One region of the Micromonospora sp. WMMD1219 genome, then DNA from elsewhere that is predicted to be linked to it. Evidence: riboswitches for the same ligand, from Rfam matches in the RefSeq annotation. Region 1 holds a riboswitch; each other region holds the start of a gene.

The links. Region 1 has a riboswitch for cyclic di-AMP ahead of ACN27C_RS23365 (transglycosylase family protein). Riboswitches for the same ligand answer to the same signal wherever they lie in the genome.
Region 2: linked by a shared signal. The riboswitch ahead of ACN27C_RS16370 (coiled-coil domain-containing protein) and the one ahead of ACN27C_RS23365 (transglycosylase family protein) in region 1 are both predicted to bind cyclic di-AMP.
Region 3: linked by a shared signal. The riboswitch ahead of ACN27C_RS29845 (C39 family peptidase) and the one ahead of ACN27C_RS23365 (transglycosylase family protein) in region 1 are both predicted to bind cyclic di-AMP.

The regions. Positions count from the first base shown of each region.
Region 1 is NZ_CP186057.1:5,013,462-5,021,281, forward strand. Features, by position in the region: gene ACN27C_RS23350 (SDR family oxidoreductase) at 1-116, opposite strand, end outside; gene ACN27C_RS23355 (winged helix-turn-helix transcriptional regulator) at 150-626, opposite strand; gene ACN27C_RS23360 (LLM class flavin-dependent oxidoreductase) at 674-2,236, opposite strand; cyclic di-AMP (ydaO/yuaA leader) riboswitch at 2,408-2,553, shown strand; gene ACN27C_RS23365 (transglycosylase family protein) at 2,552-3,202, shown strand; gene ACN27C_RS23370 (YbaB/EbfC family nucleoid-associated protein) at 3,390-3,839, shown strand; gene ACN27C_RS23375 (M4 family metallopeptidase) at 3,950-6,013, opposite strand; gene ACN27C_RS23380 (transglycosylase domain-containing protein) at 6,423-7,820, opposite strand, start outside.
Region 2 is NZ_CP186057.1:3,375,001-3,382,820, forward strand. Features, by position in the region: gene ACN27C_RS16345 (redoxin domain-containing protein) at 1-23, opposite strand, end outside; gene ACN27C_RS16350 (BON domain-containing protein) at 83-757, opposite strand; gene ACN27C_RS16355 (hypothetical protein) at 919-1,323, opposite strand; gene ACN27C_RS16360 (STAS domain-containing protein) at 1,745-2,104, shown strand; gene ACN27C_RS16365 (SRPBCC family protein) at 2,206-2,658, shown strand; gene ACN27C_RS16370 (coiled-coil domain-containing protein) at 2,682-3,755, opposite strand; cyclic di-AMP (ydaO/yuaA leader) riboswitch at 3,760-3,890, opposite strand; gene ACN27C_RS16375 (cation diffusion facilitator family transporter) at 4,034-4,948, opposite strand; gene ACN27C_RS16380 (HelD family protein) at 5,040-7,157, opposite strand; gene ACN27C_RS16385 (alpha/beta fold hydrolase) at 7,282-7,820, opposite strand, start outside.
Region 3 is NZ_CP186057.1:6,388,487-6,396,306, forward strand. Features, by position in the region: gene ACN27C_RS29825 (ABC transporter ATP-binding protein) at 1-284, shown strand, start outside; gene ACN27C_RS29830 (D-ribitol-5-phosphate cytidylyltransferase) at 389-1,891, shown strand; gene ACN27C_RS29835 (CDP-glycerol glycerophosphotransferase family protein) at 1,911-3,587, shown strand; gene ACN27C_RS29840 (alpha/beta fold hydrolase) at 3,594-4,340, opposite strand; gene ACN27C_RS29845 (C39 family peptidase) at 4,500-5,342, opposite strand; cyclic di-AMP (ydaO/yuaA leader) riboswitch at 5,547-5,688, opposite strand; gene ACN27C_RS29850 (hypothetical protein) at 5,997-6,761, opposite strand; gene ACN27C_RS29855 (hypothetical protein) at 6,889-7,233, opposite strand; gene ACN27C_RS29860 (acyltransferase family protein) at 7,314-7,820, opposite strand, start outside.

The DNA.
Region 1 (7,820 bases):
GGGTTGCGGGCGCCGGCCCAGACGGTGGCGCCGCGCGCGACGAGTTCGGCGGCCAGGTGCCGGCCGAAGCCGCGGTTGGCGCCGGTGACCAGGGCGGTGCTTCCAGCGATCTTCATGGTCTCGCTCCGAGGTGTGGTGGAAAAGGGAGGTCAGGCGGACAGCAGGCCCGGGCCGGGCAGGACGGCCAGCTCGCCGGGCGGTACGTCGTGCCCGGCGTCGCAGCGCAGCCGCGCGTGCACCGGCGCGCCGCACTCGTCGTGGGCAACCCGGACCGCCGGGCCGGCCTCGTCGGCGGCGTACGCGTCGCCCCACTGCCGCAGCGCGACGAGCACCGGGATCAGGTCGCTTCCCTTGGCAGTGAGCACGTACTCGTCGCGGGTGCGCTGCCCGGGCTCGCGGTAGGGACGCCGGTCGAGCAGCCCGTCGGCGACGAGTTGCTTGAGGCGTGCGGCGGCCACCGGCTCGCTGACGCCGACCCGCCGGGCGAAGTCGTCGAAGCGGCGGGTGCCGAACGACGCCTCCCGCAGCAGGAGCAGCGTGGTGCGGTTGCCGACCACCTCGAGCGCCCGGGCGATCGAGCAGTTGGCGGTGGACCAGGAGTCACGGTGGGCGAGGAGGTCCGTCATGGCGTCGACGGTACCCACCTGACTTAGGGAACCAAAAGTCAGCTACCTCACAGCTGGCCGGGGAAGAAACCGTGCCGGGCCAGCGGCTCGACGATCTGGTGCTCCTCGTACGACAGGTGCGACAGCAACGTGTCGGTGAGCAGGTCCACCGCCTCCTGGAGTCCGGTGAAGTCGCCGGGCCGGCGGACCAGCTCCACGAGTGCCCGGTCCACGCTCTCCACCACGCCGTGGATCACCACGTGCTCCTCCTCCAAGCGGTCCAGCACGGCGGCCAGCCCGGCCTCGGAGCGGCGCAGGTGCGGGAAGATCGAGGCGTCCTCCAGCCCGTGGTGCTGGGTGACCATCGTGCAGTAGGCCGCGCAGTACGCCCCGAGCGTCCAGTTGTTCTGCCGCATGGTCATCTCGTTCAGCGCGGCCCGCGCCCGGCCCGGTGTGACCGAGCCCTGCTTGACCTGTTCCAGCAGGTCGCGCACCTGGGCCAGCTCCTGCCGCAGGTGGTCGTGCACGTCCACCAGGTGCTGCCCGGCGGCCTGTCCCCGGGCCGGGTAGGTGTGCCCGGCCGGTGGCGGCGGGGCGCTCGGGCGGGTGGACTCGTCCCAGGGGCGGCGCGCGCTCAGGCGTACCCCCGGGTCGGGGGTGGGGGTGACACCCAGCGTGCTCGGGCCGCCGGCGGCGGCCTGCTCCTCGGCGGCCGCGCGGGCACCGCCGCCGGGCGTGGCGCGCTCGGCGGCGACCAGCTCCCGCACGGCGGGCGCGACCTCCTGGCCGAAGATCTGGATCGCGCGCGGCTCGTCGCTGCCGAGGATGAACGTGGTGATGCCGTGCTCCAGCGTGAGCCCGGCCAGTTCCTCCACCCACTGGTCCGGCGGCCCGGCCAGGAAACCGGCCGACGAGCGGGCGAACGTGCCGGTCACGTTGAGCATGCGGCGGATCGCGGCCGGGTCGCGCCCGGCGGCCCGGGCGCCCTCGTCGACGAGCGCGTTCAGGGCGGGCAGCTCGTCGGGGCCCTTCGGCAGGTACGACAGGGACGGCAGCCAGCCGTCCGCGGCGCGGCCGACCAGGCGCAGCATGCGCGGCTTGTACGCGCCGACCCAGATGCCCACCGGGTGCGCGGGCGCCGGGCCGCGCTTGGCGCCGACCACCCGGTAGTGCTCGCCGTCGACCCGGATCATGCCGCGCCGGTCGGTGTCCCAGACCTCGCGGATCACCCGGATCGCCTCGTCCAGGGCCTCGACGGCGGCGCCGGGGGACAGGCGCCGCCCGCCGGTCGCCTCGATCGCGTCCCAGAACGCGCCCGCGCCGAGCCCCAGCTCGACCCGGCCGCCGGTGAGCAGGTCCAGGCTGGCGATGCTGCGGGCCAGCACCACCGGCTGGCGCAGCGGCAGGTTGAGTACGTTGCCGGCCAGGCGGATGCGCTCGGTGGCGGCGCCCACGTAGGACATCAGCGTCCAGGTGTCCAGGAAGCCCGGCTGGTACGGGTGGTCCTGGAACGTGACCAGGTCCAGCCCGACCTGCTCGCAGAGCCGGGCGAGCGCCACCACCTGGTCGGGCTGCCCGGCGGCGGGGGTGAGGAAGCCGCCGAAGGTCAGCTCGTGTCCGTGATCGGTCATCCGTCCCGTCCTCCCGTGATCTTGCCTGGCCCTGCCACCGTAGCGCCGCCGCCGGTAGCCCGGCCGGGTGAAGAGCATCACAAGAAGTGGACGATCGTCGCAAAACGCTCCTAGCGTCGGTTTCGTTCGCAGACGCGGACACCGCGGGCCGGAAACGCCAAATCCCGCCGCCGTCCCCGGTAACCGAACCTCGCGCGGGAGCGGGGGAACCACACGTTCCACGGTGCATCGTCACCTCGGGGTGAAGCCGCCACCGGCGGCCGGGCTCCTCGGCCCGAACCCGACAGCTCACCTCGTCGGCGTGGAGGAATCCACATGGCAACTGAATACTCAGCCCGAAGCCGCCGTACCGCTCTCGGGGCGGTTCTGGCCGGCGCCGCCGTCGGCGCCGCGACCCTCTTCGGCCCGGCCGCCCCGGCCAGCGCGGGCGTCAACTGGGACGCGGTCGCGCGCTGCGAGTCAGGCGGCAACTGGAAGATCAACACCGGCAACGGCTACTACGGCGGGCTCCAGTTCTCCCGCGCCACCTGGAACGGCTACGGCGGCAAGAAGTACGCCGCCCGCGCCGACCTGGCCAGCCGCTCCGAGCAGATCGCCGTCGCCGAGAAGGTGCTGCGCGGTCAGGGCATCGGCGCGTGGCCGGTCTGCGGCAGGAAGGGCGGCTCGGCGAACGCCGGGTCGGCCGCGGCCGGCGAGCGGGCCACCACGAAGGCCACTCCGCGCAAGGCCGCCCCGGAGCGGCCGGCCCCGCGCAAGGCCGCGCCGGAGCGGCCCGCGACGAAGGCCGCGCCGCAGCCCGCGAGCGGTGCCGGGACGTACGTGGTCCGGCGCGGGGACACCCTGTCGGAGATCGCCGTGGCGCAGCGCGTCGACGGCGGCTGGCGTGCCCTGCACGAGCGCAACCGGGCAGTGGTCGGCGACGACCCGGGCCTGATCTTCCCCGGTCAGCGGCTGCGCCTGCGCTGACAGCGGTCCGGAGAACGCCCGGCCGGTCCGTCCGGCCGGGCGTTCACCCGTCCGCGACACGCCGCGTCGCCGGTGTCCGGCCTGCTCGCGGCGCCGGGGCGCGGCCCGCGACAGCCGGTGACCGCGATTCGTCGGAGCCGGTTGCTAGGGTCACGGTGCTCGGCTAAGACGTGAAGAAAGCGCGGAAATGACCAACGACCCGTTCTCGGCGGCCGCGAGCCTCGACGAGATGCTGACCCGCACGCAGCAGGCGCTCACCGCGATGCGCTCCCGGGCCTCGGCGCACGCCGACGGCGAGCCGGGCGACCTGCTCCGCGCCGAGGGCACGGCCGCCGGCGGGCGGGTCCGCGCGGTCGCCGTCCAGGGTGGCCGGCTGGATTCCGTGACGGTCGACCCGGAGCTGGCCGGCGAGCCCCTCGACGTCCTCTGCGGACACCTCGTCACCGCCGCCAACGCCGCGTTGTCCGAGCTGGACGCCCAGGTCAGCGCGTCGGCGCGGGCCGACGCCGACGCGCTCGCCGCCCGGCTCGGCACCATGGGCGACCAGGTCGAGCTGTTCGGCCGCGCGATGCACGAGGCGGCCGCGCGGATTCACCGCGACCGCGGCACCCCGTCCCGGGCCGGCAGCCCGGCCTGACCCGACGGCCGCGTGGCGCCGCGACCCCGCGACGCCCGGCACGACGAGGCTCTGGCACGACGAGGCGGCCGGCCGCCGGGAGGACGACGACCGGCCGCGCTACGCCACGGTCAGCTCAGGGTGACCGCGGTGTCGTCGACGACGAAGGACGTCTGCAACGAGCTGTCCTCCACGCCGCTGAACGAGATGGTCGCCGTGGTGCCCGCGAGCGACGAGATGTCGAAGGACCGCTGCACGTAGCCGGTGGCCTTGTTCAGGTTGGAGTAGGTGGCCAGCGTGGTGCTGCCCGCCTTGACGGTGAGCTTGTCGTACGCGGTGCTGGTGGTCGACTCCGCGCTGTCGACGTGCAGCCAGAAGCTCAACGTCGCCCGGCATCCGGCCGGGATCGTCACCGACTGGCTGAGCGTGTCGGTGTGCGACGAGCCGTACCCGTCCAGCCACGCCTTGTACGAGCCGCCGTGTGCGGCCTGGCCGCTGTCGGTGGTGATGACGCCGGACGAGGCGCTCCAGCTCACGTTGCCCGACTCGAAGCCCGGGTTGGCGAGCTTGTTGCCGGAGCAGCCGCCCGACGGCGGAGTGGTCGTGGTGCTCGGCGTGGGCGTCGGGGTGCCGCCGGCACAGGTCGGCTCGCCCGACTGGGCCGGTACGCTGACCGCGGTCCACGCCGCCTTCACCGCGTTGAACTCCGTGCAGCCGCTCGGGTAGAGGTTCTTCGCCGCCTGCAACGTCCACACGCGGTACTTCAGGTAGGACGAGGACGACGTCTTCAGCAGCATCGCGTTGTACATGATCTTCATGGCCTTCTGGATGCCCAGGCCGGTCACGCTGCTGCCGTTGCAGGTGGAGCTGGAGGGCTGCCCGTTGGTCGGGCTGCTGCCGTTGGCCAGCAGGTAGAACCAGTGGTTGCCCGGGCCGGCCGCGGCGTGCACCTCGGTCGACGGGATGCTGCTGGAGTAGCAGTTCGGGTCGCCGAGCGCGGACGGGTTGTACATGTTGCGGATCGGGCCGGAGCCGACCAGGTTGATCTTCTCGCCGACCAGGAAGTCCGGCGCGTCGTAGCTGGACGGCTCGTTGGCGAACCACTCGGTGGCCGCGCCGAACGTATCAGCCACGAACTCCTGCGTGCCGCCGCCGGAGATGCCGCCGGGGGTGTTGTCGTCGATGCCGTGGCCGATCTCGTGCGCCACCACGTCCAGCGAGCTGATCCACTGGCCGGCGGTGTTCTTGCCGATCTGCACCTGGCTGCCGTCGTAGTAGGCGTTCTGGTCGTTGAGGCCCACCCGGATCGGCCAGTAGCCGCCGTTGCCGTTGGCGCCGTTGCGGCCCAGCCACTGGGCGAGCATCTTGTGCTCGGTCTGCGCGGAGAACAGCGCGTCCACGCAGCCGGTCTCCTTGTTGGTGGCGGTGCCGTTGCCCCAGACGTCGTCGGAGCCGCTGAACGTGGTGTTGTTCGCCGCGTCCTGGCAGCTCAGGTTCGTGACCGTCGGGTCCTTCATGGTGTACGTCGAGCCCGACTGGGTGGTGTTGAGCGTCAGCGGGCTGGGCCCGTTCCAGGCGCCGGTGCCGGTGCCGCGCACCACGTGCTCCTGCTTGCGCAGGACCGCGCCGGTGCGGGCGTCGACGTCGACGGTGAGCCGGCTGGGGCCGTCCGCGCCGGTGCCGCGTACCGTGGTCTCCCAGGCCAGCGCCGGTGCGGCGCCGAGCGTGTAGACCACGAGCGTGGTGCCCTCGACCGCGTTCACGGTCGTGAGCTGGGCGCGCGCCGTCTTCGCGGCGGCGTCCCGGGTCAGCGCGGGCGTGGTGGCAAGGGCGCCGATGGGCCGCTGCTGGGCGACCGAGGCGTACTTCAGGTTGCCGGCTGCGTCCGTGGCGAGCACGAAGTCGCCGCCGACCACCGGCAGGCCCTTGTAGGTGCGCTCGTAGGGCACGTACTGGGTGCCCTCGGAGGAGATGACCGGCTTCTGGACGAACGCGTCGTCGGAGCCGGCCTGCAGGTAGGCGGGACGGTTCGCGACCAGGGCACGGGCCGAGTCGGCGGCGGTCGCGCGGGCCTGGGCCGGGTCCGGGGCGGCGGGCCCGGGTGGCGCGGCCTGCACGGCCGCGGCGGTGCCGGCAGCGAGGATGCCGGCCGCGGCCGCGCCGGTGAGCGCGGCGAAGCGAGGTGAGAGTTTCACGGGGGTTTGCTCCTGTTCTACAGGCGCGCCGCACGGAGCCCGGTGGGGACGGGCGGCGCGGTGGTGCGAGGCAGGGTGACGGCCGGTCACCGGAGCTGCCGGCGTGGCTCCGGGTCGACAGATCGACCGTCGTGAGTCGCCGGGGGTCGGCGGCTCGCTGGTGCACAATCACACGCCGCCCGAGCCCGGAGCAATGGGTGACCTGGGCAACGGCTGACAGTCGGGCGTGTCGCCGCGCGCGTCGATTCAGGCAACCATGATCTTCAATAGGCCCTGATCAGGGCGAACATCGCCGACTGTGGATGGGCGGGCGTGCAAATTGCGGACGTTGCCGCTGTGTGCGAATGGCGCGCATAGACGCGAGGCCGCCGTGCGCGCGGCCGGGCGGCCGATCCGCCGCCCGGCCGGGTCAGCGCGGGCCGCGGGTACGCGTCGGCGACACGGTGGGCAGCGGTGGAAGCGACGGCGTCAGCGTCGGCCGCGACGTCGGCCGACCGGTCGGGCCCGGGCTCGGGCTCGACGAGGAAGGGCTCGGGCTCGGCGACTCCGAGGGCGTCGGCGCGGCGGTGGTCGGCGGCGGTGGCACCGACCGCGTCGGCTCCGGGGTCTCGCCGGGGAACGCCGGCTCACCGAAGCGGTACTTGCCCGGGTCGAGCTTCATGGCCGCGGTGGCCCGGTTCATGAACTGCCGCCAGATCGGCGCGGCGCCGGTCGAGCCGTACACCTCGTAGCTGCCGCCCTTCGTCCGCAGCGGCTTGCCGTCGGTGGTGCCCAGCCAGACGGCCGAGGCGAGCGCGCCGGTCCAGCCGACCATCCAGGTGTGCACGTTCTGCGTGGTGCTCTGCCCCGCCTGCCACGTGCCGGTCTTGCCGGCGGAGTCCCAGCCGTTGCCCAGTTCGGCGGCCCGCACCCGGCGCAGCGTCCAGTCGAGCTGGTCGATCGCCTCCCGGTCCAGGCCCAGGTCCGTCGTCCGCAGCTGCTCGGTCCACACCTCCTCGTCGTCCTTGGTCACCGACCGGACGAAGTGCGCGTCGGCGCGCTTGCCGCCGGCCGCGAACGTCGCCATCCCGTTCGCGTGGTCCTGCACGGTGATCCCGTACTGCCCGATCCCGACCTCGGTGGAGAACCGCTTCGCCACCTCGTCGGCGGGATCACTGCGCAGGTCGACGCGCTGTGGCCGGGGATTGCCGCGGACCGTCTCCCACATCGACTCCACGCCCGCCTGCCGGGCCATCTCGATCACCTTGTCGGTGCCGAGCTTCTCGGTCAGCTCGAAGTAGGTCACGTTCAGCGAGGCGACTGTGGCCTCCCAGAGCGCACAGTCCGGCTGGCAGGGCGCGCGCTCGGCGTTGCGGATCGGCCCGGCCGCGCTCCCCCTGGTGCGCCCCGAGGAGGGGAACTCCTTGGTGTCCGGCGAGTCGAACCGCTGCTTCACCGAGATCCCGTCGCGCACGGCCGCCGCCAGGTCGTACACCTTGAACGACGACCCCGGCGGATGCTGGCCGAACCCGCGGGTCTCGCCGTTCTCGTCGTAGTACCAGCCGGCGTAGTCCGCGCCCGAGCCCTTGTCGCCGCCGTAGTAGCCGAGCACCCGCCCGGTGCCCGGCTCCACCGCCACCAGCGCCGCCTGCCAGTTGCGCGGCTGGCCGCGTACCGACTGCGGCGCGGTGTCGCGGCGGATGTCCGCCGCCGCCTCGGCCGCGTCCTGCACGCGCTTGTCGATGGTGGTGACGATCCGGTAGCCGCCGTCGCGGATCACCTCGTCGGGCTTGCCGCGGAACGGGTCGGTCTCGCGCAGCTCCGCGAG
Region 2 (7,820 bases), 1.6 Mb from region 1:
ATCAGCCCGTTCGGATCACTCATGCCTCCCACCATGGCCGCGACCCGGGTGAGGCGGGCTCACCCGGGCGGGGTGGTTCCGGTCAGCGCACGACGAGGTGGTTGTGCACCTCCCGGATGCCGGGGGCGTTCCACACCACCCGCTCGATCTCCTCGCGCTCGCCGGCCGAGTGGACCTGCCCGTCCAGCAGCACCGTGTCGCCGTGCACCCGCACGTCGACCTCCTCGGTCTCGGTGGCGCGGTTGCGGGCCAGCGCGTCCACGATCCGCTCGGCCAGGTCGCGGCCGTCGGCGTGCACCGCCGGGCGCACGGCGATGCCGTTGCTCACCCCGCGTACGCCGGTGAGCCGGGCGACCGACCGTTCGGCGGCCCGCCGCTGGTACTCCCACTCGACCTCGCCGTGCAGCGTGACCCAGCCGTCGGCCACCGTCACCTGCAACGCCTCGATCGGCACGAACGCGTCCCACTCCAGCGCCCGTACGGCCGCGACGGCGATCTCCGGGTCCTCCCGTCCGGCCGCGGTGTCGATCCGGACGGCGAGGTCGTTGGCGACCGCGCGGACCCGGGTGACCCGGTGCGCGGCCCGCTCGGCGGCCCACTTCTTGGCGTAGCTGTCCACCCGGCCGGTGAGCGTCACCACGCCCTCGGTGACGGTCACCCCGATCTCGTCCGGGCCGACCCGCGGCTCCCAGGTCAGCTCGTCGAGCACGGCGGTCTGGATGTCCCGGTCGGTACGCGTGACCGTGTCGGTGGCCATCCGGCTCTCCCTCCCGTCGATCGCGGCGCGGGCACGTGGTCCCGCACCCGCGATCCTGCGCGTGTCCCGGGTGAGCCGCCCTCGCCCGGTCCGGGTGAGGCAGCACGACGGCCGCTCCCGGGAGCCCCGGGAGCGGCCGTCGTCGCGTCGTACTCGGCGGGTCAGCCGTCCAGGCCGGCCGGGGAGTTCGGCCGGTCCACATCCACGAACTCGATCTCGTCCGCGGCGCGGTCCCGGCTGCCGGCGGCGCGCGCCGCGGTCCCGGCGGCCCAGCCGATCGCCGCGCCGGCGAGCGCCGCCGCGATCAGCAGCGTCCAGGGCAGCGCGGGCCGGCGGCCGGCGAGCGCGTCGAACGCGAGACCGGCCCGGCGACGTGCCTCCTCGGCGGCGGAGCCGACCAGGTCGGTGGCGTCGTCGGCCAGGCCGGAGGAGCTGCGGCGGGCGGTACGGGTGGCGTCGCGCACGCTGTCACCGGCGGAACCGACGGCGGAGAGCAGGTGCTGCCACGCCTGGTCGGCGACCCGCTCGGCCTTGCCCCGGCGGTCCAGCAGGTTGGATCCGAACATAGTTCTACCTCCTCGGGTGCCGAAGGCCGGCGGCCACTTCGGACTCCGGTGTCCATCCGGCGGGTTCACTGTCTCGGGCAGTGCCCCACCGGCACGCCCGGCAAACCATGCCCGGGTCACGGGCGGCCCGGGCAGCGAACGGGACGAACCACCCGAACGCGCCGGGACCGGTGCCCACGGGACGTGCGTGCGCCCGCTACCCTGGTCGGCGGATCGGCCGGGCCCGCCCGGCCGCAGGGTTGGCCGCGGCCCACCTTGAAGGGGAAACTGGAACCCGGAGGTCCGGATTGGGTACGCCCAGGTGTGCCCAGTTCGCGAATTGCTCATCCCGGGGGGTGGCGACCGGGCCGTCGGAGGAATACGCTCGGTCGCGGCCCGCGTACTGATGAGGCGCCCGTCATGGGCGAGTGGAGGTGCTCGCGTGAGCCTGTCGATCGTGAAGTCGGTGCGGCCGGGTGGTGTCGTCCAGATCGCGCCCCGTGGGGAGATCGACGTCGACACCGCGTACGAGGTGCGGGAAGCGATCGCCGAAGTGCTCGCGAAGGGCCGCCCCTCGCGGATCGAGCTGAACATGCGGCTCGTCACGTTCATCGACTCGGTCGGCATCAGCGCCATGGTCGCGGGCTTCCAGACCTGCGAGGTCAGCGGCGTCAAGCTGGTGGTCACCGAGCCGAGCCGGTTCGTGCACCGGCAGCTCTGGGTGACCGGCCTGCTCGGCCTGTTCGGCGCGCCCGAGCCGTGGTTCGCCGACGACACCCCCGAGGTGCTGCCCGGCGCCTGAGCGCCGTTCACACCCCCTGCTGCCAGGGGACCTTCTACCCGTTGCCAGTCCGGCGTCGGTACGGGACGATCGTCGCGACGCACGACGGCGAGGGGGCCCGCTTGCAGAGCAGCGACAGCTTCAGCTACACCGTGCAGGCCCGGTGCACCCGGGCCGAGGCGGTGGCGCTACTGGGTGACCTGAGTCGCCAGGGCGAGCTGCATCCGCTGATCGTCCGGGTCCGGAAGCTGCCGGCCCGGCCGGGCGCGCTGGCCAGCTACGCGATCACCGACCGGCTGCAACTCGGCCCGCTGCACTTCCCGGTCACGTACCAGGCGGACGTGTTGATCGCCGGCGAGGACGAGGTCGTCACCGTGGCGCGGCAGCAGCCCGCCACGACGGTCCGCAACCACACCCGCCTGCGCGACGAGCCCGACGGCACGGTACGCATCGACGTGGAGATCACGCTCACCGCACCGGCACCGCTGTTCGGGTACGCGTTCCGCCAGGCCCGGGCGGCTCACCTGGGCCTGGCGGCGCGTCTCGGAGCGACCCTGGAGGGCCGGCCGACCTGATCCGGCCGCCCTCCAGGGTGCGCTCAGTACACCGACAGGTGCACGTGGTTGGTGTGGTCGCTGGACGGGTCGCCGTTGCCGCCGCTGTACGACTTCCACCCGCTGCTGGGCAGCCAGATCTGCTTGAACCAGATCACGTAGAGCACGGCGAGCGGGTCGGCGTTGCGCACGAAGTACGCGGCCAGGTTGTTGCCGTACGTCCGGTCGCCGCCGGTGGCCACGCCGCCGAAGCCGCTCTTCTGCGCGGCGAAGTCGCAGGCGCGCCCCTTCGGGTGCTCACCCGAGCCGCTGGGCCGGTGGCAGGAGACGTACCGGGTGAAGCCCGCCGCCTTGGCCTGTTGCAGCGCGTGCAGCGTGCGTGGGGTGATGCAGCCGTTCGCCGGGGTCGGGTCGTTGACGCTGCACGACTCCGACGGCCAGGAGCCGTCCGAGTTGCGCGGCGCGGGCTTCGCGTTCTTGCTGGAGGTGCCCTGGACGCTGCCACCGCCGCTGCTGCTGCGCGAGGCCCGGTCGTTCGCCACCTCGAGGGCACGCTCGGCCTGCTCCTTGCGCTTGCCCATCACCGCCACCTGCTTGCGCTGCTCGCGGATCTCGCCGTCGAGCTCGGTGCGGGTGCGGGTGGCCTCGTCACGGGTCGCGATCAGGTCGCGCAGCGTACGGTCCTCGTGCGCGGCGACCTGCTCCAGCGCGGCGGCCCGGTCCATGAAGCCCTCCGGGCTGCTGCTGCCGAGCAGCGCCCCGGCGGTGCCCAGGCGGCCGTTGCGGTACGCCACGGCGGCGATCTCGCCGACCTTGGCGTCCCGGACGGCCAGTTCGGCGCCGACCGTCTTGAGTTGTTCGTTGAGTTGCTTCTGCCGGTTCACCGACCGGTTGAGCGCGGCCTTCGCCTCCAGCCAGCCCTTGCTGGCCGCGTCGAGCTGGGCGCGCAGTTCGGGCGTGCCGCCCTCGTCGTCGCCGGGCGCGGCGGCGAGCAGGCCGGTCGCTGGCGCCGCCGAGGCGGGGGAGGCCGGAACGGTCGCGACGCCGAGGGTCAGCGTCGCGACGAGCAGGGCCGCCAACCGGGCGGCCGTCCGTCGTACAGGTGCCACTGGGGGCATTCACACGTCCTTCCGTCAGCGCCGACCGGGTTAGCTGACGGGTTCGGGACGGAAGATCCCTACCGCTGACGCGGATGCACCCCACGTACGTGGTTCCCCGGCTCGTCCCTGCGGACGATTAGGCGACGGCCGCCCCACCGGGGCCGGTGGCGCCCGCGGGTGCGGCCGCGACCGAGACTACCGGCGCTGCCCGGGCACGGCTCCGTGGAGCAGTGCCACTAGGCGGGGCAAAACCGGCATAAGACTACATTAGCCACAGTGATTTAAGTGTGTCCTAATCACCACTCGGTCTGTCCGCACACTCCAGCCGACGCTCCGGGTTCGACCTGCAACGTGGCGTGATCGATGGAGAAGTCCTCGTGCAGGGCGGCCCGCGCGGCGGCCAGCACGCCGGCCGGGTCCACGCCCGGGTCGGTGGTCAGGTGCGCCGAGGCCACCTCCATGCCCGAGGTGAGCGTCCAGACGTGCAGGTCGTGCACCTCGGCCACGCCGGGTACGGCGGCCAGCCGGTCGTGCACGGCGGTCACCTGGAGGTGTTCCGGCGCGGCCTGCACCAGGATGCGCAGCGCGGCCCGGCCGAGCCGCCAGGTACGCGGCAGGATGAACAGGCCGATCCCGACGGCGACCAGCGGGTCCGCCCACCACCAGTCGGTCACCGCGATGACCAGGGCGGCGGCGATCACGCCGAGCGAGCCGAGCAGGTCGCCGAGCACCTCCAGGTACGCCCCGCGCAGGTTGATGCTCTCCTTCGACCCGGCGCGCAGCAGCGCGAACGCGACGATGTTGGCGAGCAGGCCGAGCACCGCCACCACCAGCATCGGGCCGGCCAGCACCTCCGGCGGCTCGCCGAAGCGGCGTACCGCCTCGACCAGGACGTAGATGGCGACGGCGCCGAGCAGCACGGCGTTGGCGAGGGCGGCGAGCACCTCCAGCCGGTAGAGCCCGAACGTGCGCTGCGGGTCGGTGCCGGCCCGGCGGGTGGCGGTGATCGCCGCGAGGGCCATGCCGATGCCGAGGACGTCGGTGAACATGTGCCCGGCGTCGGAGAGCAGCGCCAGCGAGCCGGTGGTGAAGGCGGCCACCGCCTCGACCACCATCAGGGCGGCGAGCAGCGCGAACGCGGCCCAGAGGCGGCCCCGGTGGCGGTGTGCCGCGTTGGCCACCGCACCGCTGTGGTCATGACCTGCGCCCACGCCAACACCCTCCCTGCCGCGTACCGGCCCGGCCCAATGTATGTTCACATCGCTATGTATGCAAGTGAACTGTGGGTGGCGGCGGGGCCGGTCACCCCACCGGGTCGAGTGTGGTGAGGCGCTGGGTCGCCCGGGACAGCGCCACGTAGAGCGTGCGGACGCCCGAGCCGGGATCGGCCCGGATCTCACCCGGCGCCACCAGCACCACGCCGTCGTACTCCATGCCCTTGGCCTGAAGGCTGGTGACGACCTGGAGGCGGCCCGCGCCGAGCCCGCCCAGCCAGCCCGCCACCTCGTCCCGGCGCGGCACCGGCGTGATCACGCCGACGGTGCCCTCCACCTGCGCGAGCAGCGCCTCGGCCGCCTCGACGGTGGCCGCCGGCAGGTCGGCGGCGGGCACCGTGCGCTCGACCGGCGGCACACCCGTGGACCGCACCGCGGCGGGCAGCGGCAGGTCCGGGTAGAGGCGGCGGATCTCCGCCGCCGCCACCGCGAAGATCTCCGCCGAGTTGCGGTAGTTGGTGGTCAGCTCGTAGCGGTGCCGCTTGCGCCGGCCCAGCGCCTGGTCACGGGCCCGGTCCAGCTCCTGCGGGTCGCCGGTCCAGGCGGTCTGCGCCGGGTCACCGACCACCGTCCAGGACGCCAGCCGCCCGCGCCGGCCGACCATCCGCCACTGCATCGGCGAGACGTCCTGCGACTCGTCCACCACCACGTGCGCGTAGTCGCGGTAGTCGTCCGGACGCTCCCGCGCCGCCGCGCGGGCGGCGCGCTGCCGGTCGGCGTACGTGCTCAGCTCGCGCACGCCACCGGCGAGCTGGTACGGGTCGCGCTTGGGCCGGGCCCGCTGCACCGGCTTGCCGAGCAGCGCGTCCAGCTCGTCCAGCAGCGCGATGTCGGCCACCGTCAGCCCCTCGGTCGCGAGGCTCCGGTACGCGTCGCCGAGCAACCGGATCTCCGCCGAGGACAGGATCCCCCCGGCGTAGCGGCGCAGCCGGTCCGGGCGGGCCAGCCAGTCCAGCACGTGCCGCGGGTGCAGCCGGGGCCACCACGCCTTGAGGAACTCGCGGAACTCCGGCCGCTCGATGATCTCGTCCTCGAACGCGGGCTGCTCCGGCAACCGGCCCACACGCAGCGTGCGGGCCTGCGCGTAGAGCGCGGCGAGCACCGCGTCGAACGCCGCCCGGCGCACCTCGTTGCGGCGCGCGCCCCGGGCCAGCGTCCGGTCCCGGATCGCGTCCAGCGCGGGGCGCTCCAGGCGCAGCAGCTCGCCCCGGTAGAGCAGGCGCAGCTCGGCGGGGGAGTCCGGCACCGCGTCGCGTACCGCGCGTTCCAGCACCCGGCGCATCCGCAGCGACCCCTTCACCGCCGCCACGTCCGGCGGGTCGGTCCGGGACGCGGACAGGCCGGGGAACAGCGAGCCGAGCGAGTGCAGCGTGGCGGTCTCCTCGCCCAGCGAGGGCAGCACCGAGGCGATGTACTCGACGAACACGCCGGACGGGCCGACCACCAGGATGCCGCCGCCGGCGTACCGGGCCCGGTCGGAGTAGAGCAGGTACGCGGCCCGGTGCAGCGCCACCGCCGTCTTGCCGGTGCCCGGGCCGCCGGAGACGATCGTGACGCCGTTGCCGGGGGAGCGGATCGCCTCGTCCTGCTCGCGCTGGATGGTGGCGACGATGTCCCGCATGCCCCGGCCGGTGGCCCGGGACAGCGTGGCCAGCAGCGCCCCGTCACCGACCACCGCCATGTCCGGCGGCGCGGCCTCCGGGTCCAGCAGGTCGTCCTCGATCCGGGTGACCTTCTCCGAGGCGGACTGGATCGTGCGCCGGCGCACCACGCCGCGCGGCTCGGCGGGCGTGGCCTGGTAGAAAGCGGCGGCGGCGGGCGCCCGCCAGTCCACCACCAGCGTCTCCGCGTCCACGCCCCGCACACCGAGGCGGCCGACGTGCAGCACCTGCCCGGTCCGCAGGTCCAGCCGGCCGAACACCAGTCCCTCGTGCTCGGCGTCCAGCACGTGCCGGCGCTGGGCGGCGTGGAAGACCATCGCGTCCCGCTCGACCAGCGCGCCGAAGTTGCCGACCCGGGCCAGCCGGTAGCCCTCCCGCTCGGCCTCGGCCGCGGACCGGCGCAGTTCGGCCAGCCGGGCGTACACCCGGTCGAGGTGGCGCTGCTCGGCGGCGATCTCCCGGTCCAGCGTGGTCTGGTCGGTCAACGCGGATGCTCCTGTGTTCGGAGGGCACGACGGGCTGAATGAGGGTACGGGCCGCCGGCAACCGGCACGCCGGGGCATGCCGCGCACGTGGCGTACGTCGGTGCCGCCCGGAGGTGGGGAACGCTCAGAGGCGAGTCGCGGGGCGGGCCGCCAGCACCCGGTCCAGCACGCCGGAGAGGGCGGCGTTCACCGCGTCGGGGCGCTCCATCATGAGCATGTGCCCGGCGCCCGGGCAGACGGTCAGCTCCGTGGTGGGCAGCGCCGCCGCGATCGACTCGGCGCAGGGCGGCGGGGTGAGCCGGTCCCGGTCCCCGACCAGCGCGGCGGCCGGCAGCCCGCCGAGCGCGGCGAGTGTCTCCAGCCGGTGCTGGGCGCCGATCGAGGCGCGGAAACCGCCGATCGAGCGCAGCGTGGCCCGGGCCACCGCCGAGGTGACCAGCCGGATGTCCGCCGGGTCGCAGCGGTCGCCGAACAGCATCCAGCGGATGCTCGGGCGCAGCGCGCGCAGCAGCGCGTGCGGGGGCCGCCAGCCGCCGCAGCGGGCCAGCACCCCGGCGCCCGTGGTCTCGGCCAGGCGGATCAGCCGGGTGATCCGGGGGGAGAGACCGTACGCGGTGTGCGTGTGCCCCTCGGCGGTGGTGGAGACGAAGACCAGGCCCGCGG
Region 3 (7,820 bases), 1.4 Mb from region 1:
CCTCCGGCATGGGCGCGCGGCTGCGCTTCGCGATCTCCTCGGCGAAGAAGCACGACGTGCTGCTCATCGACGAGGCGCTGGCCACCGGCGACCGCAAGTTCCGGGTCCGCAGCGAGCAGCGGGTCCGCGAGCTGCGCGACAGCGCCGGCACCGTCTTCCTGGTCAGCCACTCGATCGGCTCGATCCGGGACACCTGCGAGCGGACCATCTGGCTGGAGAGCGGCGTCCTGAAGATGGACGGCCCCACCAAGGAGGTCTGCGACGCGTACGAGAACCAGAAGTAGCGCCCTGGAGCGCACCGCACCGGGTTCCGCCCGGAGCGGTGCGCTCCGGCGTACGCGTTAATGTTTTCGGATCCATCCCCTTTCACCCAGAGTGAGGTACGGCAATGACGCAGGACCACACCACCGCACCGGACGCCGCGCCGGCGAACCCGGCACCCTGGCGCCCCGCGCGTACGGTGGCCGTGATCCTCGCCGGGGGGACCGGCACGCGCCTCGGGCTGGGCATCCCGAAGCAGCTCCTCAAGATCGCCGGTAAGCCGATCATCGAGCACACCCTCGCCGTCTTCGAGGCCGCGCCGGAGATCGACGAGATCATCGTGCTGATGGCCACCGGTCACGTCGACGACGCCCGGCGCATCGTCGCCGACGCCGGCTTCCGCAAGGTCACCCAGGTGATCGAGGGCGGCGAGACCCGCAACGACACCACCCGGATCGCGCTCGACGCGGTCGGCGAGGGCGACGTCAACATCCTCTTCCACGACGCGGTCCGCCCGCTGGTCAGCGCCCGGATCGTGCGCGAGTGCGTGAACGCGCTCTGGACGTACTCGGCGGTCGACGTGGCCATCCCGTCCGCCGACACGATCATCCAGGTCGACGCGGACGACTGCATCACCGACATTCCGGTCCGCTCCCGGCTGCGCCGCGGCCAGACCCCGCAGGCGTTCCGCTCCGGCACCATCCGGGAGGCGTACCGCCGCGCCGAGGGCGACCCCGGCTTCGCCGCCACCGACGACTGCGGTGTGGTGCTGCGCTACCTGCCCGGCACGCCGATCAAGGTGATCGACGGCTCGGACGAGAACATCAAGGTCACCCACCCGGTCGACGTGCACCTGGCCGACAAGCTGTTCCAGCTCGCCGCCGCCCAGGCGCCCCGCCTGACCGACCACCGCAGCTACGCCGAGGAGCTGACCGGCCGGACCATCGTGGTCTTCGGCGGCAGCTACGGCATCGGCCACGACCTGGCCGAGCTGGCCCGTGGCTACGGCGCCCAGGTCTTCCCGTTCAGCCGCTCCACCACCGGCACGCACGTCGAGCGCGCCGAGGACGTGGCCGCCGCGCTGAAGACCGCGTTCGAGGCGACCGGCCGGATCGACCACGTGGTGGTCACCGCCGGCATCCTGGAGAAGGGCGCGCTCGCCGAGATGGACTCGGAGACGATGGACCGTCTCCTGCACGTCAACTTCGTCGGCCCGGTCACCATCGCGCGCCAGTCCCTGCCGTACCTCCAGCAGACCAAGGGCCAGTTGCTGCTCTACACGTCCAGCTCGTACACCCGGGGCCGGGCCCGCTACGCGCTGTACTCGGCCACCAAGGCCGCGCTGGTCAACCTGACCCAGGCGCTCGCCGACGAGTGGGCCGAGTTCGGCGTACGGGTCAACTGCGTCAACCCGGAACGCACCGCCACCCCGATGCGGACGCGGGCGTTCGGCGAGGAGCCGGAACACACGCTGCTCTCCTCCGAGGCGGTCGCGCAGGCGTCCCTGGACGTGCTGATCTCCGAACTGACCGGCCAGGTGGTCGACGTGCGCCGGTCCCCCGGCGAGCAGGTCGCCGCCGTACCGGCCCAGCCGGGCCCGCACCGGTCCGAGCTGTCCGCCGACGCCTGAACCCGACGGGACGTACCAGATGCGTGGTGACCTGGTCCGCAAGCTGCTCGCCCGGGTGCTGACCACCGGGCTGGCGGTGCTGGCCTTCCTCGTCGTGGCGCTCACCGGCGCCACCGGCTGGGGCCTGGCCCTGGCCGTCGCGGCGCTCGCCGCCACCGCCTGGGAGCGCCGGGTCCGGCCGTCCGCCGACGGCCTCGCCGAGACGGTGCTCGTCGCCGCCGGCGTCCTGGTCGGCCACGCCCGGCGCCTCGACGACGGCTTCGACCCGGCGCTGGCCGCCACCGCGCTGGTCCTGCTCGGGCTGGTGCTGCTGGTCGGGCCGCTGCGGCAGGCCGGCGCGCTGGAGATCCGGGCGGCGAACCTCCCGGTCCGTACGTGGACACCGGTCGTCGCCGCCCGGCTCGGCGACGCGCTGCTGGCGCTGCTGGCCGTGGTGGCGCTCGCCGCCGCCCTGGCGCTGCCCGCCTGGTCGGCGCTCGCCGCCGCGCTGCTCGTCGGCGCCGGGTGCGGGGCGGTCGCGCTGGATCTCGCCCGGCGCCGGTTCCGCCCGCCCGCCGGAGGTGGCCCGGTCGGCCGGGCGCTGCGCCGGCACCAGCCCGAGTTCCTGCTGCACTTCTCCGCGCCGCCCGGCTCGGAGTACCAGGTCACCATGTGGCTGCCGTACCTGGAGCGGATCGGCCGCCCGTTCGTGGTGGTGCTGCGCGAGCCGGAGTTCCTGTCCACGGTGGCCGCCGCCACCCGCGCCCCGGTGGTCCTCTGCCCCACGCTGAAGGCGCTCGACGAGGCGCTGGTGCCGAGCCTGCGGGTGGCGTTCTACGTCAACCACGGCGCGAAGAACGCCCACGTGATCCGGTTCAACCAGCTCACCCACGTGCAGTTGCACCACGGCGACAGCGACAAGGCCCCCAGCGCCAACCCGGTCTCGGCCATCTTCGACAAGATCTTCGTGGCCGGTCAGGCCGCGATCGACAGGTACGCCCGCGCCGGCGTGGAGATCCCCGCCGACAAGTTCGTCGTGGTCGGCCGGCCCCAGGTCGAGGCCATCGAGGTACGCCGGGAGCCGGTCACCGCACCGGCGCACCCCACGGTCCTCTACACCCCGACCTGGACCGGGCACCACGCCGACGCGAACTACTGCTCGCTGCCGGTGGCCGAGACGCTGATCCGCCGGCTGATCGACCGGGGCGCCGCGGTGATCCTGCGCGCCCACCCGTACACCGGCAAGAACCCGGCCTCGGCCCGTCAGCTCGCCCGGCTCACCGAACTGCTCGCCGCCGACCGGGCGAAGACCGGCCGGCCGCACCTGTGGGGCGCCGCCGCGAGCCGCGAGCTGACGCTCACCGAGTGCGTCAACCGCGCCGACGCGCTGGTCTCCGACGTGTCCGGGGTCATCTCCGACTGGCTCTACTCCGGCAAGCCGTACGCGGTCACCGACACCGGCGCCGACGGCGCGCACTTCGTCGAGCGGTTCCCGCTCGCGGCGTCCGGCTACGTGCTGCGGCGTGACATGTCCAACGTGGACGAAGTGCTCACCGACCTGCTCGACGCCGACCCGAAGGCGGCGCGGCGCTGGGCGGCGCGGACCCGGTACCTGGGCGACTTCCCCGCCGACGGGTACGCCGAGGCGTTCCTCACCGCCGCCCGCCGGGAGCTGGAACCCGACTGGGCGGTCCCGGCGCCGCGCGCCGAGGTGTAGGCCCGCTCAGAGGTACGGGTCGAGCAGGGCGAGCACCGCCTCCGGATCCTCGACGTGCGCGTTGTGGCCCAGCCCGGGCAGCGTCGCCACCGGCACGCCCAGCTCCTTGAGCTGCGCGTCGGTCACCATCGGGTCCAGCTCGCCCCGGGCCAGCAGCACGGGCACACCGGTGGCGGCCAGCAGGGCCGGCAGCCGGGGCTCCCCGACCGCGAACGCGGCCGGGTCCATCGCGAGCCGCCAGCGGCCGTCCACCCGGCGCAGCCCCGCCTCCACCACCGGATGGTCCGGTGCGAACAGCCCGGCGAGCCCGGAGACCCGCAGGTAGCGGCGGGCCGCCTCGTCACGGGTGGCGAACCAGGTGACCGGCCGGGCGGCCAGTTCCGCCGACTTGGCCAGTTCGGCCGGGGACCAGACCGCCTTGATGCCGAGCCCGACCACCGCGTCGACCGGAAGCCCTCGCTGCCGGGCGGCGAGCGCCAGCGCCACCACGCCGCCGAGCGAGTGCCCGAGCAGCACCAGCCGGTCGTCCGGGCTGAGCCGGACCGGGCCGAGCCCGTCGACCACGCGCTGGGCCAGGGCCTCGAACGAGTAGCCGTCGAGCGAGGGCGACCAGCCGTGTCCCGCGAGGTCGGGGGCGAGCCAGCGGCCGGGCCAGCGGCGTTCCAGCAGCGGCGCCCAGGGCAGCCACACCTCGCCGGTGGCACCCATGCCGTGCAGGAGAATCAGGTGCCGCTTCCCCGTCGCATCGCCCATTGGCGCAGTCTGCCACCGCCCGCCCCGGACACGCGAGACCGCACCCCGGCCAGCCTCGTCGCCCGCCATCCCGTCGATCTTGCGGTTTCGGCCCGTGGGACGCCCGGCTTGCCCGTTGTGACGGGGCCGCAACTGCAAGATCAGCGGGGCCGGGCGGGGTCAGGCGGAGTAGCCGCGGGTGGAGACCCAGTTCGCCAGGTCGATCGTGGTGACCCAGTACGACGGCAGCGACGGGTCGGCCGAGTCGGCGATGCGCACGGTCCGGCCGTCGTCCTTGTAGCCGACCACGGCGACGTAGTGGCCGCCCGGGAACGAGTGCCAGCCGCCGTTGGTGTCGGTGGCGGTGCCGGCGACGTTCGCGACGACCGCGCGGCCGTTGGTGATCGCCTCGACCACGTCGGCCTGGAGCCGGTCCATCTGGGCCGGGGTGGCGGTGCCGGGGATCATGCGGGTCCGGTACGGGTTGCCCTTGACCTGCTGGTTGAGCACCCGGGTGGTGTCCTCGGCCGAGTTGGTGCCCATCTCGGTGGTGCCGAGCGGGCCGGCGAGCGCGTCCTGGCTGCGTTCGATGCCGGCGGCGCTGAGCGCGTTGCGCACGGCGGCCGGACCGCAGTAGAAGTAGTTGATCTGCGCCTGGTAGTCGTAGTCGAGCGACTTGCTCGACGGCGGCTTCGGCTTGGCCTTGGGCGTGGTGTCCGGGTCGGCCGTGGCCTTCTTCGACGGGGAGGCGCTCGGCGACGCGCTGGGCGCGGCGGAGGCGCTGGGCGACGCCGGCGGGACGGCGATGCGGGCCTCGCCGCGGCTGGCGGGCTGCTCGCCGAGACGGGCGGCGCCGAGATCGGCGACCGCCGCGGTGTTCTCCTCGACCGGGGCGTCGTCACCGGCGGTGGCGACGGTGCCGGCGCCGGCGGCCAGCACGAGCGCGGCGGCCGATCCGGCGATGATCTGGTACGGGCGCTCGGTGACGATCCGTCGCAGCTGACGCTTCAGGTGGTGCTTCACGAAATCCTCCACGGGGCGTGAGCGGCGCACGCCGGCCCGGCACGCGGAGGAACTCACACGTGCTGGCGGGGCCGGATGGCCGGGGGATCGGGAACGCCCGTGATGCCGGGCGCCCAGGGGGCGGTTGCCGGTCGCGCGTCAGGCGAGCGCGGGCACCGCGGTGCCGTGGAGGCGGGGGGACGATCGAGGGGTGGGCAAGAGGGGTACTCCTTCCGTGGCCGCCGACCGGGTTAGCTGACGGATTCGGGCGGGAAGTACGCCCTACCGCGGGCCGTGGCTCGCGGATTCACCCCGATGGTGCTCATGGGTCCCCGGTTCGTGGAACACGATTAGGCGGGTCGGTGCGGCGTCGCCGTCGGCGATCGATTACCGCATCGGACGCGCCGACACTACCGGTGGGTATGTCCCATGCCAAGCGCTCCCACCTGCGTAAACGTGATCCGCGGTAACGGATTTCGGAACACCCGGTTACTGACTTCGCTCAATGGGACAAGCAGTTTCGACGGCACCCGGCGGCGGAAAGCGGACAGACGGCCAGCACCGGCCCGGCAATCGCGCGACTCGATGACCTGTTCCGCGCCGGACGCCCGTTTCGGCGGCCCGGGTGACCGGGCTCACCACATTCCGGGTAACGATTCGGTCGAGACGGTCGTCTCAGCCGACCCGGGCCGGGCGCCACCGGGCGTTGCGGACCGTCGCGGGCACCGGCTGGGCGCTCGCCGTCGCGCTCCGGTACACCGGGGCGGGCCGCAGCGCCACGGTGGCGGCGTACGCCTCGGCGGCGAGCGTCCGGGCGGCCTCGGCGGCCAGTTCCGCGTCCCGCCACGCCGCCCGCTCCCGCTCGGCGGCGCTCTCCCATCCGGCCCGGCGACCGTCCCGGACGGTGCGTGCCAGCACGGTCTCCTGCTCGGCCGGGTGCCGGCGCGGATCCCACCCGTTGCGACCCGCCAGCACGTCGGCGAGCTGACGGGCGGTCAGGTCGCCCCGCCAGTGCGCCGTCATGGCGGCGTGGTGCAGCCAGCGCTCCCGGGCCGCGTACTCAGCCGGGGTGCGCGGGGTGCGCGGGGCGGCCAGCGCGGCGGCGCCGGCCAGGCGGCGGGCGGCGGCGTCCGCCTCGTCGTACGCGGTCCAGGCCCGTTCCGCCTCGTCCTGCGCGGCCAGCCACCGCTCCCGGCGGCGGCGGGCCGTCTGGGCGGCCCCGGCGGCGGCCACCGCCACCTCCTCGGCGTACCGGACCAGGTCGTCGCGGCGGGCGGCGTCGGCGTCGGCCGGTTCGGGGACGGCGTCCGGCGCGGGCTCGCGTTCGGGCCGGGCGACGAGCGCGGCGAGCAGGCCCAGCGCGAGCAGCAGCAGGAAGGACCAGATGGCCGCGGCCTCGGGCACGGAGGTGAGGAAGTGGTACAGAGCGGTCTGCGACATGGTCGGCACCTCACGGGAAGAACCTGGCGGGAGGGCCGCACGGCCGGCCGGGGCGGGCGGGCCACCGGGAGGCGGGTGCGGGGATGACGTTCGGTGGGTGCGGGAACGGGCGCGGCCCGTGGGCGGATCAGCGGGCGGGCGGGGCCCGTGGGCCGGCCGGCGCGGCGGCCCGTCCGGCCGGGACCGGCTCCGCGACGGCCGGGACCGTCGCCCGGCGAGCGGGCGCCGGGACACCGGCGGGCGAGGCCGGCCGCTCGGCCACGCGGTCGACCTCCGGCCGCGCGGCGGTCGAGGCGCCCGTGACCGTGTACGCCGAGGCGGCGACCGCCGGAGCCGGGGCGGCAGCGGCGACACCGGACGGCAGCGTGGCGGCGCCGAACGAACAGGCGACCACCACGGCGAGACTGGCGAGCATCCGGGCGGTCCAGCGCGCCACCCACCACACGGGGCAGGTGAGCGCGATCGGAAGCACGGGTACAAATTACCGCCGATCCCCCACGAACGCACCGCCGCACGGCGTGTCGCGGACCGGCCGGCAGACGACGGCGCGTGTCAGTCCGGGCGACGCCGCCCGGCGTACTCGATGCCCTCGGCCCGACGGGCGACGGACGTCGCGCCCCCGTCGGCGGCCGGGGTGGCGGCGTCCTCGGCGGACCCGCGTGGAGCCGGCACGGCCGGTGCGCGCGACGCCGTGCGGGCCCGGCGGGACGGGCCGAGCAGGCGCATCATCGGCAGCTCCACCCAGCGGTGCAGCGCGGCGGCCAGCGCGAGCGTGACCACCAGGAAGCCGAGCACCGCGACCGGGCCGCGCCAGCCGGGCAGCCCGGTCCCCCAGTGCCCGGTCAGCCGCAGCACAGTGACCATGACCAGCACGTGGACCAGGTAGAAGGCGAACGAGACCTCACCGAGCCAGACCATCGCGCGGGACCGCCAGGGGGTGGGCCGGCCCCGCACGTCGGCGTCCGCCGCGGCGGCGATGACCAGCAGGTACGCGACCGCGAGCAGTGCCGCCCAGAACTCGGCCGGGATCCACAGCGCGGCCACCACCCAGGTGGTGAC